Regions from separate parts of the Rossellomorea sp. NRS-1567 genome, predicted to be linked through region 1. Evidence: riboswitches for the same ligand, from Rfam matches in the RefSeq annotation. Region 1 holds a riboswitch; each other region holds the start of a gene.
The links. Region 1 has a riboswitch for S-adenosylmethionine ahead of metE (5-methyltetrahydropteroyltriglutamate--homocysteine S-methyltransferase). Riboswitches for the same ligand answer to the same signal wherever they lie in the genome.
Positions count from the first base shown of each region.

Region 1 (5,098 bases):
ATTCCAGCTAAGTTCGGCTACAAATTTAAGTTGAATGGTACCCAGGATCAACGTAATGATCATTCCGACTGTATTGGCAATCATCGCCATTGGAATGGTAAATTTGGTTTTTTCAAGAATGTAGCCTGTAAAGAAAGCCGCTACGATAAAGCCGAAGATATAGCCTCCCGTAGGACCGACCAGAACCTGTACCCCTCCACTGAAGCCCGCAAATACAGGAACACCGACTGCTCCAAGGGCTGCATAGCATACCATGGCGAACGCTCCATATCGGCTTCCGAGAATCGTCGCTGTAATTCCTACTGCTAATGTTTGGCCGCTGATTGGTACGAGTGGCAGTGGAATCTCGATTTGAGCGAAAATCCCCGTAATCGCAGCAAAGATGGCACAGTGAATGATCACCCTTAGTTTTTCTCCGTTCACTTTCAAATCCCCCTTGTGTATGTAAACTATGTATAATATTAAGTTAACACAATTAAAAGGATTTTGGGAAGCTTATTTTTTCTCCCTGCCTTTAACTGGGAGCATAGACATTACATATCTTTTCTTTTGCCTGCCATTCTATAGCGGTTTTTAATGAGACCCTGCCGTGGGGGAACTCATCAATTCCCTTATTGCTCACCAAATATAGGATGGTGCGATTTGGATGACGTTCATTAAATACCTGAATGATCCTTCCAATGGTTATGTATGGCATTTTCTTTTTCTCCTTATGAGCAGGACGCAATTCTTTTCAACTGCGTCCTGCGTTTTGAAAAAAGGGATCATGGGAACGTAATCAGCTACACTCGATCATATTTCTTTTCGTTTCCCGTCTATTATCTTTCCTTTTTAAGCAGCATTTCTTCACGCACCTGTTCCGCAGCTTCCACCATGGTTTTAAGCGCTAAGACCGTCTCATCGATCCCACGGGTTTTCAAACCACAATCCGGGTTGACCCAGAATAATTGGGGATCCAGCACTTCGAGAGCCCGATGTATATTACGGATTAACTCTTCATGCTTCGGCACACGTGGACTGTGAATGTCATATACCCCCAGGCCAATCCCTTTGTCATACGTATTGTCTTCAAAAACAGTGATTAATTCCCCATGACTTCTTGAGGTTTCAATCGAAATGACGTCAGCATCCAGATCACTGATGGCCTCAATAATATCTTCAAAATCTGAATAGCACATATGTGTATGGACCTGGGTTTGGTTCTGTACAGAAGAAGTGGCCAATTTGAAAGCATAAACGGCAGCCTTAAGATATTCCTCCCAATTTTCACTCTTTAAAGGCAGTCCTTCCCTAAGTGCCGGCTCATCGACTTGTATCATGCGAATCCCATTGGCTTCTAGTTCCTCTATCTCCTTTTGAAGAGACAGTGCGATTTGATTAGCCACTTCATACCGGGATACATCATTCCGAACAAATGACCAATTCAGAATCGTGATAGGACCCGTTAACATCCCTTTAACCGGTTTATCGGTTAATGATTGAGCATATACGGTTTCTTTGACGGTCATAGGTTCTTTAAAATTCACATCCCCATATATGAGTGGTGGTTTCACACATCTGGAACCGTATGATTGTACCCACCCATACTTCGTAAATTGAAAACCTTCTAATTTTTCACCAAAAAATTCAACCATATCCGTCCGTTCGAATTCACCATGTACCAGCACATCAAGGCCTATTTGTTCCTGAATTTCAATCCACCGTTTTATTTCTGCATGAATATATTGCTGATACTCCCCTTCAGAAAGTTCTCCCTTTCTCCATTTCAACCTTTGCCTTCTTACTTCCTGTGTTTGAGGAAAACTGCCGATTGTAGTGGTAGGTAGAACAGGTAATGAAAAGTACTTGGCCTGTTCCAGTTTACGAACGTGAAAAGGATCCTTTCTCCCGACATTATGGGGATGCAATCCTTTAACCTCTTCCTGCACCTCCCTATTATTACGCAGCGGTGATTCGTTTAAATTCTTAATCGCCTTTTCACTTTGAGCGATATCATCCTCTATTGTCTCGGCTCCCTTACGAATCCCCTTTGTTAAAATAGTGATTTCATGTAATTTCTCATCAGCAAATGATAGAGCGTCAATGAGAGGTGTACCAAGTGCTTCTTCATTCTGCAAGGTTACAGGTACATGTAGTAAACTGCATGATGGTTGTATGATCAAGCGATCACTCGGCACATACCCTGCAATGAACGATAGAAGCGAATGGGTATCGGCAAGATTACTTCTCCAAATATTCCTGCCATCAAGAATGCCGGCAGCCAGGAATTTCCCCTTAGGAAAGCCAAATCTTTTCAGCGCCGCCAAATTCTCACCACGATCATGCACAAAATCTATCCCTATACCATCTACCGGGAGTGCTAACACCCGCTGGTACCTTTCCAAACTATCATAATAGGTTTGAAGGATGATCTTTAAGCCCGGGCAGGATTCTTTAAGGGTTTGATAGACCTCTTTGAATTGATCCATCTCTTCATCCCCGATAGAGGTGCACAATATCGGTTCATCCATTTGTACCCACTCTACACCCTCTTCCTTTAATTCACGCAATACTTCTGCATAAAGAGGGACAAATCGATCAACAAGGGTTATATAATCCCCGGTTTCATATCCTTTAGACAACTTCACAAAAGTGAGTGGACCTAAGATAACCGGCTTCCCTTTTATCCCTGCTTTTTCTTTTGCCTCTCTATAAAAATGCAGAGGACGATTTTCTACCAACCGGGGTTCGATCCCATCAAGTTCAGGCACGAGATAGTGATAGTTGGTGTTAAACCATTTTGTCATTTCCAGTGCCACCGCGTCCTTCGCGCCTCTGGCCATTTCGAAATACGTTTCAAGAGAAACCTTACCCCCACTATAATGAAACCTCTCGGGAACCAAACCGAACATGACGGCTGTATCAAGCACATGATCATATAAGCTGAAATCTCCAACCGGAACCAGATCAATCCCCTGGTCCAATTGCTTCTTCAAATGGTTGACTCGTATTTCCTCCATTTTTTCTAAGAAGGTATCCTTTTCAATCTTCCCTGCCCAAAATTGTTCCAGCGTCTTTTTCCATTCACGCTTTTCACCGATCCTTGGATATCCTAAATTCGAACTGATCACATTACTCATTCAATCCTCACTCCTTATCTTGATATGATTGTCATCAACAAAAAAATCTCCCTTTCAAATGAAAGAGAGATTCATACGTATCACTAACTGGAGTTGAGACAAACTAGTATTCTCAACACGTATTCCTCACCCCTCTCTATATCCACGTAGAGCATAAGCGCATACAACAGGCAGGTCTCCTGACTTAGGTTCACAGCTTCTTATCCCTTCCCATTTCAATAGAAATAGTGGTTGAATGATAAGTCGCTCCCCATCACAGTGGCGGGACCGTGCCGGATTTTCACCGGTCTTCCCTTTTAGCTGAGCATGACTCAGCACCTATTGCATTTGACTATTTAATTTTTCTTTCATAAAAACGAAAAACCCTCTCTGACTACTATAGAGAGGGTTTCATGTTTATTAGAATCCTCTCTTATTTTCCAAAGCCATTTGCTTTGCAGGAATTAGCACCTTTTCAACACATAGGTTGAATGGTTGCCGGGTTTCACAGGGCCAGTCCCTCCACCTCTCTCAATAAGAGTTACACATATATATTCATTTAATATTCCGAAATTTGTAATAATCGTAGCACGGTACATATAAGCTGTCAAAAGAAATTTAATCAATAACTTACACGTTTCTAATAATAGGTACTTTCTACATAATGACATTTGATACAAGATCTTGTTACATCCGTTTCATAGAAGACATGCCTGCAGTTTTCCTGAATGCTCTTCACTTCTTTTTCGAGTTGGATGACTCTCTGATTGAGCTTTACGATATCATTCTTCAATTTGAGTACATGACAAAGAGGTTCATCGATAGATGTTTGATCCATTTTCCACAAACTCCTTCGATTTTTCTTTCAATCCTTTTTCTATTTCCTTATGAGCATCATCAATGCTATTCTCCTTCATTCCCCTTATATCATGTGATATTCTCATTGAACAAAATTTCGGTCCACACATTGAACAAAAATGGGCCGTTTTTGCCCCTTCTGCAGGAAGTGTTTCATCATGATACTCCCTTGCACGTTCCGGGTCCAGGGATAAATTAAATTGGTCATTCCATCTAAATTCAAATCGAGCCTTAGAAACGGCATTATCCCTTACTTGTGCCCCTGGATGCCCTTTCGCCAAATCCGCTGCATGTGCTGCGATTTTATAAGCAATGACACCCTCTCGCACATCATCTTTATTCGGTAATCCCAGATGCTCTTTCGGTGTTACATAGCACAGCATAGCTGTTCCAAACCAACCGATCATGGCAGCCCCTATGGCGGAAGTAATGTGATCATACCCCGGTGCAATATCTGTCGTTAATGGCCCCAGGGTATAAAAAGGAGCTTCATGACATATTTCCATTTGCTTATCCACATTCTCTTTAATCATATGCATCGGTACATGACCAGGGCCTTCAATCATCACCTGTACATCATGCTTCCAAGCAATTTTGGTTAGCTCGCCTAATGTTTCAAGCTCGGCAAACTGTGCTTCATCATTCGCATCAGCGATTGATCCGGGCCTTAAACCATCTCCTAAGGAAACGGAGATATCATAGGCTTTTAAAATCTTACATATATCTTCAAAATGTGAATAAAGAAAGTTCTCTTTATGATGGGCAAGACACCATTGTGCCATGATTGAACCTCCACGGGAAACAATGCCTGTTGTACGCTCAGCCGTCAGCTGAATATACCGCAATAATACACCTGCATGAATGGTGAAATAGTCAACTCCCTGCTCCGCCTGTTCGATCAATGTATCCCTGTACACATCCCAAGTAAGATTCTCAGCAATTCCGTTTACTTTTTCAAGTGCTTGATAGATCGGGACCGTACCGACAGGGACAGGGGAGTTTCGAATGACCCACTCCCTTGTTGTATGAATGTTTTTACCTGTTGATAAGTCCATTATGGTATCGGCACCCCAACGAGTTGCCCACGTCATTTTCTCCACTTCTTCTTCAACGGAAGATGATACGGCAGAGTTTCCGATATT
Region 1 is NZ_JBITPL010000011.1:37,914-43,011, reverse strand. It holds gene ACIFOD_RS07200 (biotin transporter BioY) at 1-429, opposite strand, end outside; gene ACIFOD_RS07195 (hypothetical protein) at 515-697, opposite strand; gene metE (5-methyltetrahydropteroyltriglutamate--homocysteine S-methyltransferase) at 819-3,119, opposite strand; cobalamin riboswitch at 3,272-3,456, opposite strand; SAM riboswitch class I at 3,529-3,639, opposite strand; gene ACIFOD_RS07185 (hypothetical protein) at 3,739-3,936, opposite strand; gene thiC (phosphomethylpyrimidine synthase ThiC) at 3,914-5,098, opposite strand, start outside.

Region 2 (5,098 bases), on a different contig from region 1:
AATCGTTCAGGTTGAGAGTATCGTCGGGGAAGGGACGATCTTCCACATTTATCTACCTAAATCTTAAAGGAGTCCTGCAACATGTCATTTCATGCTATTGTGATGGAGAGCCCGATTGGGAAATTAGAGCTTCAAGCAGATCAGAGCCATCTTATTTCGGTACAATTTGTAGAAGATGAAGGGAAAGCGGATTCTGACACGGATCATCCGATATTAAAGGTTGCACAAGAACAAATCAGTCAATTCTTTAAAGGAGAGAGAAGAGAATTTGATCTTCCTTTAAAGATAGAAGGAACAGCTTTTCAGAAAGAAGTATGGAACATCCTGCAGGAGATTCCATTTGGTGAAACCTGGTCTTACCAGGATGTAGCCCTAGCGATTCAAAGACCTAAAGCTGTAAGGGCAGTGGGACAAGCGAATAAGGCCAATCGATTCCCCATCATCATCCCATGTCACCGTGTCATCGGAAAGAATAACACACTTACAGGCTATGCCGGTAAGCAGGTGGATAAGAAAGAAACCTTACTGTTGTTAGAAAAATAGATTCAATTACAGGCATTTTCCATAGGGAGAAGGCCTGTTTTTTTATTAGTGATTGATTTTTTCCACTATTTAGATTAGTATCTAATTAGATACTAATCTAAATATAAAGGGGGAGACCTGTTGCAATTAAGTAAGCAGGTAGCTTTTCATAAAACGATGGGGGACCCGACCAGGATCAAGATTGTCTATTTACTGGCATCAGAAAGCTTGCATGTAGGAGCCATTGCGGGAAAACTTGGACTCACCGCCCCGACAATATCCCATCATCTAACGAAACTCAAAGAGTGCAATCTTGTTTATTCACGAAGAGAGAAGAACACGGTTTACTACTATTTGAATAAAAAAGTACTGAGTCATCATGGGAGTGTTCTTCATCAGTTCGCTCATGAAGAGAAAGGGGACAGTGTGATGACAGAAAAACGAATGAAAGAAAAGCAGAAGGTGATGAATAATTTTCTGGAGAAAAATGGGCGAATTAAAAATATTCCTTCGCAACAGAAAAAGAAATTATTCATCCTCGAGCATATGGTGGAAGGATTAAAAGTGGAAGAAAAATATAAGGAAAAAGATTTGAACGAATATATTCAGCAATTTCATGAAGACTTTGCAACCTTAAGAAGAGAATTTATCATTCATCAGTTTATGTACCGGGAAAATAGCATTTATGAAGTGAATCCGAGGGAAATGTGGGCGTCGACAAAGTTATTAGTGGAATAATGTGAAAGCCAAAAGAAGAGCAGGAGGAAGCTCTTCTTTTCGCTATTGTTCAATACCTATGGTTTGTTGGATACTTTCCTCGAAGCGAGGGTACAGGACACCTTTTTCCGTGATGATGCCGGTAATCAGTTCATGAGGTGTAACATCGAATGCAGGATTATAAACATGAACGTTCTCTGGAGCGATCAACGTCCCGTCGATCGTTGTGATCTCTTCCCGGTTACGCTCTTCTATGGGAATATCGTTTCCGTCTATGCTGGATAGATCGAAAGTAGAAGAAGGAGCAGCGACATAAAAGGGTATATTGAAATGTTTACACAAAATGGCAAGCATGGACGTTCCGATTTTATTTGCCGTATCCCCGTTGGCAGAAATCCGGTCAGCCCCGACAATGACGGCCTCTACACCTTTTTCCTTCATTGTATGGGCAGCCATGCTATCTGTGATGAGGGTGACATCTACTCCTGATTGCTGTAACTCCCAAGCGGTCAGGCGGGCTCCCTGCAGAACGGGCCGTGTCTCACATGCATATACCTGAAATGCTTTTCCTTTTTCTCTTCCTAAATGAAAAGGGGCCAATGCAGTACCGTATTTACTCGTTGCAATGGACCCGGCATTACAGATGGTCATTACGATTTGTTTATCCTTCAATACACTCAATCCATTTTCCCCTATAAGACGGCACACTGCTTCGTCTTCTGCATGAAGCTGGATAGCAGCATGGAGTAGATTGGTTTTCGCTTCATTAACAGAAGAAACTTTCTCTAATACCTTTTCCAACCGGTTCAAAGCCCAAACCAGGTTGACTGCTGTAGGGCGTGAAGCGGCGAGGTGTTTTTTCTCACGTTGAAACAGATCGATGAATTCCTCTAACGTTTTCACTTCATACTGACATGCAGATTGGGCTAAACCGTAAGCAGCCGTGAGACCAATGGCAGGTGCACCTCTCACTTTTAGTGTGATAATCGCATCATAATACTCTTCAATGGTCGTCAGTTTAATGTATTCCACTATGTTAGGCAATTTTTGTTGATTAAGAATCAGTAAATAATCTTCATGCCACTCTAGTGAAGTTGGAACGGTCAATGTTTGTGTCATGATAATCTCCCTTTGGTTATTCAAAATGGAACTTTATTACGGATAGGAGCTCTTCGATCGAATGGATCTGTTTTCGTTTTATAATCAGTTCCTTACCGAGTCTCAAGCAGGTCCGTTTTGCCTGTAATCTTCGTTCTTTATCCGGGATAGCATCCAAATCTTCAACATGAGCGAGGCCAATCGTTCTTCTGATGCATTCACATCCTGCAAAGCCGATGCTGTCCTGGAAGCTCTTCTCCAATACATATTCAAGGTAGCCATTCACTTTCGTGTAGACGTCTCCGCTTTCTTTCCAATGGCGGGAGAACGCAGTGGAGAAGACGTTCCACGTATTCTCGATGTGATAGAGAATCGTTTCCTCCTCATCAGTTTTTGAAACGGCCTGGAAAATAAGGTTGGCAATGAACTGCCCGATATCAAAGCCAATCGGTCCATAAAAGGCAAACTCGGGATCAATCACTTTAGTTTGATTCTGATCTACAAAGATGCTTCCCGTATGAAGGTCTCCATGAAGAAGGGCCTCTCCTTCAGTAAGAAAGCTCTTTTTCAATTTGGCCACTTCGAGTTTCAAGGTGAAATCATCCCATAAATGTTGGACGTCCCGGGAAAGCTCTTCTTCAAATTCATTGGTTTCACTATTGAAGAATGGATCCGTGAATACAAGGTCCTCTGTGATTTTGCACAGCTCAGGATTTGAAAATTCTTTCACGTATTCCTTTTTCTTAAAAGGATGAAGGGCATAATCAGAAGTGAAATATAAGGTATTAGCTAAAAATGTTCCAACGTCATGGGAGAGCCGGGGATACTTTTCCCCTTTGATAAGGCCAGCCCGGGCAATGGTCAGTGCGCTCAAATCTTCCATGACTGTAATCGCAAGTGTCGGATCAGAGTAGTACACTTCAGGAACGAGATCCCCTACAAATAATCGCTGAAGCTTAAGGGCACTCGCTTCTATTCTTGCCCGTTCGATTGTCAACGGCCAGCTTTCGCCTACAAGTTTTGCATATGGAAGGGCTTGTTTGATGATGATTCCTTTACCTGTTTCCCGTTCTAATACACGAAAGACCAGATTTAAATTCCCGTTTCCAATTTCTTCACACGTTAAGAGAGTGCCGTCTGCAAAAATCCTTAAGCCAATCGCCAGCGCAGTTGCCGACTGTTCAGTAAGGGGTTGATATGTATTGAGTTTCGTAATCGCCATTGTCGTTCCTCCTTATAGTACAGTCACATTGAGACTGTGTTGTGGAGGCTTTTCCTTGGCATAAGAAAAGCCTCTTTCCATGTTCGAAAGAGGCTTGAAGAAGGTATCTTCGTCGCCTCTTATCTCTCAGAAAGACTATCTTTCTGTTGGAATTAGCACCGTGCCTTACTGGATCATTCAATCCGGCGCATGCTGCGCCCCGTTTTACAACGGTGTTATGGTCGGTTGCTGGGCTTCATAGGGCCAAATCCCTCAGCCAGCTCTTGATAAGAGTTGCGTAAACTATTTAATTAAACTTTCAGAATGTTTCATTTGATTTGAATAGTACCATCGAAGTATTTTCCATGTCAACGTTTTTTTGAAAAAATAACCTTTCTAATAAAAATCCGGTCTTCGATCCTGGAATATCGGAATCTGTTTTCGGACTCGATCTACTTCCTGTAAATTGATTTCAGCTGAAACCAATTCTTCCGTTTGTGATCCCTTTGAAAGAATTTCTCCCCAGGGATCGATGATGAGGGAGCAACCCCCAAATTCATTGTTCGGGTCGCTTCCCACCCGGTTGCAGGCGATCACGAAGCATTGATTTTCAATCGCTCTTGCCCTTAAGAGGGTCTGCCAGTGATCAATTCGTGCTGCCGGCCATTCTGCTACGACATAAACAACCTTGGCACCTAGTAGAACTTGTTTTCTGAACCATTCCGGGAAACGGATGTCGTAACAAATCAAACCCGCCATCTCTGTGTCTTGAAGGGTGAAGATGCCATCTTCATGCCCAGGAAGTAAATAATGATGTTCATCCATCAGCTTAAACAAGTGAAGTTTCGAATACTTTTTCACCAACTCGCCTTTTGAATTCGTAACTAAAAGCGTGTTGGACACCCCATCCTGCGTTTTCTGTGCAACAGAACCACCTACAATGTGAATGGAATATTTCTTTGACAGGGCAGACAGGAAGGAGGTTGAATCCTTTGCTCCTTCATCAGCGATTTCATCCATTCTTGTAAGGTCATATCCAGTCGTCCACAGCTCAGGGAGCACAACCGTATCACAGCCGTCGTCACTTGCTTTTTTCACCCATTTCTCTACTTTTTTCTTGTTTTCTTCTGGGTGTCCGAACACAATATCCATCTGAGCAAGACCTATCTTTTGAATCATTTCTTTCACCTCATTAATGACTTTTTGGAATTTAATCCTTTACATTCTTTATTTCCCGTTATATCATTTGTGACTAGAATTTGAAAGTAATTAATTTTCAAAAAAATGTAGTGGGTGAGTGTATGAAAACCTTTGGTAAGGCAAAACGATTAGATTTATTACCTGAACAATTTTTCGCATCCCTCGCAAAAACAGTGAATGCTGTGGTCAAAGAGGGACATGATGTCATTAATTTGGGCCAGGGAAATCCGGATCAACCGACTCCTCCACATATTGTGGAGAAACTGACAGAAGCAGCAGCTTCCCCGTCCAATCATAAGTATCCTCCATTTCGCGGCTTATCGTCCTTTAAAGAGGCGATTGCGGCTTTCTACCTGCGTG
Region 2 is NZ_JBITPL010000002.1:121,776-126,873, reverse strand. It holds gene ACIFOD_RS02315 (PAS domain S-box protein) at 1-67, shown strand, start outside; gene ACIFOD_RS02310 (methylated-DNA--[protein]-cysteine S-methyltransferase) at 82-543, shown strand; gene ACIFOD_RS02305 (metalloregulator ArsR/SmtB family transcription factor) at 664-1,260, shown strand; gene mtnA (S-methyl-5-thioribose-1-phosphate isomerase) at 1,303-2,358, opposite strand; gene mtnK (S-methyl-5-thioribose kinase) at 2,375-3,559, opposite strand; SAM riboswitch class I at 3,676-3,832, opposite strand; gene ACIFOD_RS02290 (carbon-nitrogen family hydrolase) at 3,935-4,717, opposite strand; gene ACIFOD_RS02285 (pyridoxal phosphate-dependent aminotransferase) at 4,840-5,098, shown strand, end outside.
Region 2: another riboswitch for S-adenosylmethionine. It lies ahead of mtnK (S-methyl-5-thioribose kinase); the one in region 1 lies ahead of metE (5-methyltetrahydropteroyltriglutamate--homocysteine S-methyltransferase).

Region 3 (5,098 bases), on a different contig from region 1:
TAAAGCTTTCAGATTATCAAGGTGAAAAAGTGATCCTGAACTTCTGGGCTACCTGGTGTCCGCCATGTAAAGCTGAAATGCCCCATATGCAGAGTTATTACGAGAACAATGCAGATAAAGAAAACGTTGAAATCCTTGCCGTCAACCTGACCTCCATGGACGAAGGGGAAAAGGCCGTCCATGAATTCATCGACGGCTATGAACTCACCTTTCCCATCCCCATGGATGAAAAGGGAGAAATCGGAGACGAATACCGGGCCTTCACTATCCCCACAACCTACATGATCGACACCAAAGGCATCATCCAACACAAAATCGTCGGCCCCATGAACGAAGAAATGATGGGTAAAATGGTGGAAGGAATGGAATAATGGAGAGGGACGGACCTCTGAATATCGATGTTTGACCTTATACGCTATGAGGTATTAAAAGAATGTGATAAAAAAAGGAGGAGATATGAACATGTTTCATTACACAAAGGAAGTTTCAATGAGTGTGAAAGAAGCAGTGGAAGCGGTAGAAACCGCTCTGAAAGATGAAAGCTTTGGCGTGCTATGGAATCTCGATCTTGCCCAGAAGCTGCAGGATAAGGGCCTTGATTTCAATGAAGAAGTAGTCGTATTAGAGGTGTGTAATCCACATGAAGCTAAAAAGGTGCTGGAAGAAAGCATGCTCGTAAGCTACTTCCTCCCTTGTAAAGTGACGGTATACACAGAAGGCGGAGCAACCAAAATCGGTATGGCAAAGCCAAGCAAGCTGATCGAAATGGTGGATAACGATAAATTGAAAAACCTGGCATTGGATATTGAAAATCGCCTGATCGGATGTTTAGATAACGTTCAATAAAACGCAGAGCACCTGTTGCAATTGGGCAGGTGTTTTTTTATGCCTTCGGGTACATCCTACTCCTCACAATCTTCTGAATATGATACACTTTTAAAAATACGTTGATTCAGGAAGGATGACAGAGATGAAGTTCACAACGAAGGTCGTACATAGTCAGTTAAAAGGAACTGAGGAAATCCGCAGTAAGACGACACCGATTTATCAAACATCTGCCTTTTCTTTTACCTCTTTAGAAGAGTTGGAGGGTTTCTATGAAGGGAAATCACCTTATCTCTACACAAGAACGGGAAATCCGAATACAGACGAGCTTGGTAAGATGGTAGCTGACTTGGAAGGAGCCCAGGCAGGTGTCGCAACCTCTTCTGGATTATCGGCCATCCTTGTTGGAATCCTTGCTGTTGTGCAATCAGGCGATCATATTATTGCCGCTGAGGATTTATACGGCGGTACGTTCCATATGCTGAAAGAAGAGCTGAAATCATTCGGTATTTCCACTTCATTCGTTGATTTTACAAGTGTGGAAGAATTAGAGGAGGCCATTACTCCACAAACCAAACTCCTCTACAGTGAGACCGTCACAAACCCGTTTATGCGAGTGGAAGATATCCCGAAAATGGTCGAATTCGCGGAAAAACACAACCTGAAAACGATGATCGACAACACATTTGCCACACCGTTTATGCGCCAGCCTTTCTTAGAAGGGGTGGACCTGGTCGCACACAGTGCCACGAAGTATATCGGTGGACACAGTGATATCACAGCAGGAGTCTTAGTTGGAAAAGAAGAACTGGTTCAAAAAGCGAGAGAAAAAGTCGTCAACATCGGTTCGAACTTAAGTCCATTTGAAGCGTGGCTGACTTGCCGTGGAGCGAAAACACTGGCTCTTCGTATGGGAACACAAGCAAGAAATGCCGAAGTTCTTGCGGCAGACCTTCGAGCAAATGAATATGTAAAGAAAGTCTATTACCCAACCGATTTATCCAAAAAAGGAAATGGCGCAATCGTAACGATCGAGCTATCCAACACATGTGATATCAGCACATTTTTCAAATCACTTGCCTGGATTAAAATCATCCCTTCCCTTGCCGGTGTAGAGACGACGGTTTCCTACCCATTAGGAACGTCTCATCGTGCTCTACCGAAAGATGCGCAGGAAAAACTCGGAATAAACACACATGTCGTGCGCATATCGTTAGGTATTGAGGATGGGGAAGACATCGTCGTGCAATTGAACGAAGCGATTGCAGCTTCTGTTAAAAATTAAATAATGGAAAAATTCTAAAAATACCCTTGACGTTAAGGTCGGTTACCCCTTATAATTCATCTCAACGCAAGAATTTTCACATTGACAACTACATGCTCTTATCCAGAGAGGTGGAGGGACTAGGCCCGATGAAACCCGGCAACCTTCATGTGCGCATTATAGCGTCACATGAAAAGGTGCTAATTCCTGCAGGCGATCTGCCTGAAAGATAAGAGGAGGACCCTATTAAAATAGACCCTCTTCTTAGGAAGAGGGTTTTTTGTTTTTTCCTCTTCTATCTTCTTAGGAAAATATACTTCTTCGACTTTTCAGTTTCTGAGTTCAACAGGAGAATTTTGGCCGGAAATTAACAGGAGAGAATGGGTCGATATTTAACAGTCAAATATTATCCCAAACTCAACAGTCAAATTATCACTAAAATTCAACAGGCAAAAACCCAACCAACATTAACAGGCAAACGTCCAAAACATCCAACCGCCAAACGAAAACCCAAATACCAAAAACATTTCAGGAGGAATTCTCTATGACAAAATCATTCGATTTCGACACACTACTTCTTCACGGTGGCCAGGAGCCGGATCCATCAACAGGCTCTAGAGCAGTGCCCATTTATCAAACGACATCCTACGTTTTCGATAACAGTGATCATGCGGCAAAATTATTTGCCCTTGAAGAACCGGGAAACATTTATACCCGAATCATGAACCCGACAGTAGACGTGTTGGAAAAGCGCCTTGCACTTCTAGAAGGGGGGATCGGAGCACTGGGTGTTTCATCCGGGATGGCCGCTATCTCACTATCAATCTTGAATATCGCCGGAGCAGGTGATGAAATTGTAGCAGCTACCAATCTCTACGGTGGAACCTATAATCTATTCTCTACCACTCTCCCGAAATACGGAATCAAGGTGCATTTTGTAGATCCGACCGACCCGGAAAATTTCCGCAAAGCGATCACTCCTAAAACGAAAGCGGTATTCGCTGAGACAATCGGAAATCCAAGTCTACATGTGCTTGATATTGAAGCGGTAGCAAAAGTGGCTCATGACCATCACATCCCATTGATCATCGATAATACCTTTGCCACTCCATATGTATGTAAGCCAATCGAGTATGGAGCTGATATCGTCATCCACTCTGCAACAAAATGGATTGGCGGTCATGGTACAGCAATTGGGGGAGTCGTCATTGACGGTGGGAAGTTCGATTGGAATCATGAAAAGTTCCCGGGCTTCACGGAAGAGGACCGGAGCTATAATGGACTTCGCTATGCACAGGATGTAGGACCGGCAGCCTTTATTACAAAATTAAGAGTACAGCTGCTTCGTGATTTGGGAGCGTGCTTAAGTCCGCAAAACGCATTCCTATTGCTGCAGGGATTAGAAACGCTGCATCTTCGCATCGAACGTCACACAGAGAATGCCTTGAAAATTGCGGAGCATTTAGATCAGCATAATGGTGTCGCTTGGGTATCCTATCCAGGATTGCCGCAGCATCCGTCTCATAAACTTGCTCAAAAATATTTGAAAAACGGAGCGGGTTCCATCGTCGTCTTTGGTATTAAAGGCGGCAGGGATTCGGGACGGAAAGTAGTCGATAATATCTCCCTTTGGTCTCATGTTGCCAACGTAGGAGATGCGAAATCACTGATCATCCATCCGGCTTCCACGACCCATCAGCAATTAAACGACCAGGAAATCCGTGCGACTGGGGTAACCGAGGATCTGGTGAGACTTTCTGTTGGATTAGAGTCTGCGAAAGACCTGATCGAGGACTTGGATCATGCCATTGAAGTCGCATTGGAAACATCGCGGGTATAATAGGAGGAATTTTTTAGTCAGGGAAGATTTAACACGCGGGGGTATACGGGGTAAAATCCTTATCCCCCCGCCACAACACCAAAAAAAGGAGGTGGAGGAATGGAGAAGCCATACACATATGAAGTGAGCTCCATTACCATCCCATCCCTAACATTAGAGTCAGGCACCACGTTGAAAAATGTAGATCTTACGTATGAACGAACAGGAAACAAAGACGGACCGGCCATACTGGTTTGCCATGCCCTCACCGGGACCCATATCGTAAAGGGGACGAGTGAAGACCGCGGCTGGTGGGACGGACTGATCGGGCCCGGGTCGTATATTGATACCGAACATTTTAATGTGATTGCCTTTAATGTATTAGGAGGATGTGAAGGAAGTACCGGACCGGCATCCACCAATCAACATACGGGAGAGCGTTACGGTCCGGACTTCCCGGGTATTACGATAAGGGACATGGTCCATGCCCAATATAAAGCACTCCAACAACTTTCAATGGACCACATCGAAGCGGTCATCGGAGGTTCGCTGGGAGGGATGCAGGCCTTAGAATGGGGGGCCCTGTATCCTGCCTATATAAATAAAGTATTCGCTCTTGCCGTCACCCCTGCCTTAAATGATTACGGTCTCGCTTATAATCACATCGGAATCACAGCGATTGAAGAGGACCCCGAGTTTCAAAAGGGGCATTATCCACCAGGCGCTATTCTAAAAGGGTTAGAGATTGCCAGAATGGTCGGTATGGTCACGTACCGGACACAGGAGCTGTTCGATCAGCGTTTCCAACGTGAAAAGCAAAATGAAAGGTTCAATGTCGAAAGCTATCTCGATTACCAAGGAAAGAAATTAGGAAAGCGGTTTGACCCAAACAGTTACCTTACTCTGCTGAAAGCGATGAACTCACATGATATCGGAAGAGGAAGGGGAGGAAAAGAAGAAGTAGCGAAGAACTATCAGTGCGAACTGATTTCGATCAGTTATGAAGGAGATTTAATTTATTCACCTCACTATCTAAAGGAGTTTACACAACTTGTACCAAGGAGTGAACATTACTTTATCTCCACCTCCTTTGGCCATGACGGGTTTCTGGTGGAATTTGAAAAGTGGGGAGGGATCATTGCTTCTCATCTCAATAACTATCACGTTCAAAGAGTTTTTACAGGTACAAA
Region 3 is NZ_JBITPL010000014.1:118,704-123,801, forward strand. It holds gene ACIFOD_RS08510 (redoxin domain-containing protein) at 1-371, shown strand, start outside; gene ACIFOD_RS08515 (DUF302 domain-containing protein) at 463-846, shown strand; gene ACIFOD_RS08520 (trans-sulfuration enzyme family protein) at 971-2,110, shown strand; SAM riboswitch class I at 2,206-2,325, shown strand; gene ACIFOD_RS08525 (homocysteine synthase) at 2,634-3,929, shown strand; gene metX (homoserine O-acetyltransferase MetX) at 4,029-5,098, shown strand, end outside.
Region 3: another riboswitch for S-adenosylmethionine. It lies ahead of ACIFOD_RS08525 (homocysteine synthase); the one in region 1 lies ahead of metE (5-methyltetrahydropteroyltriglutamate--homocysteine S-methyltransferase).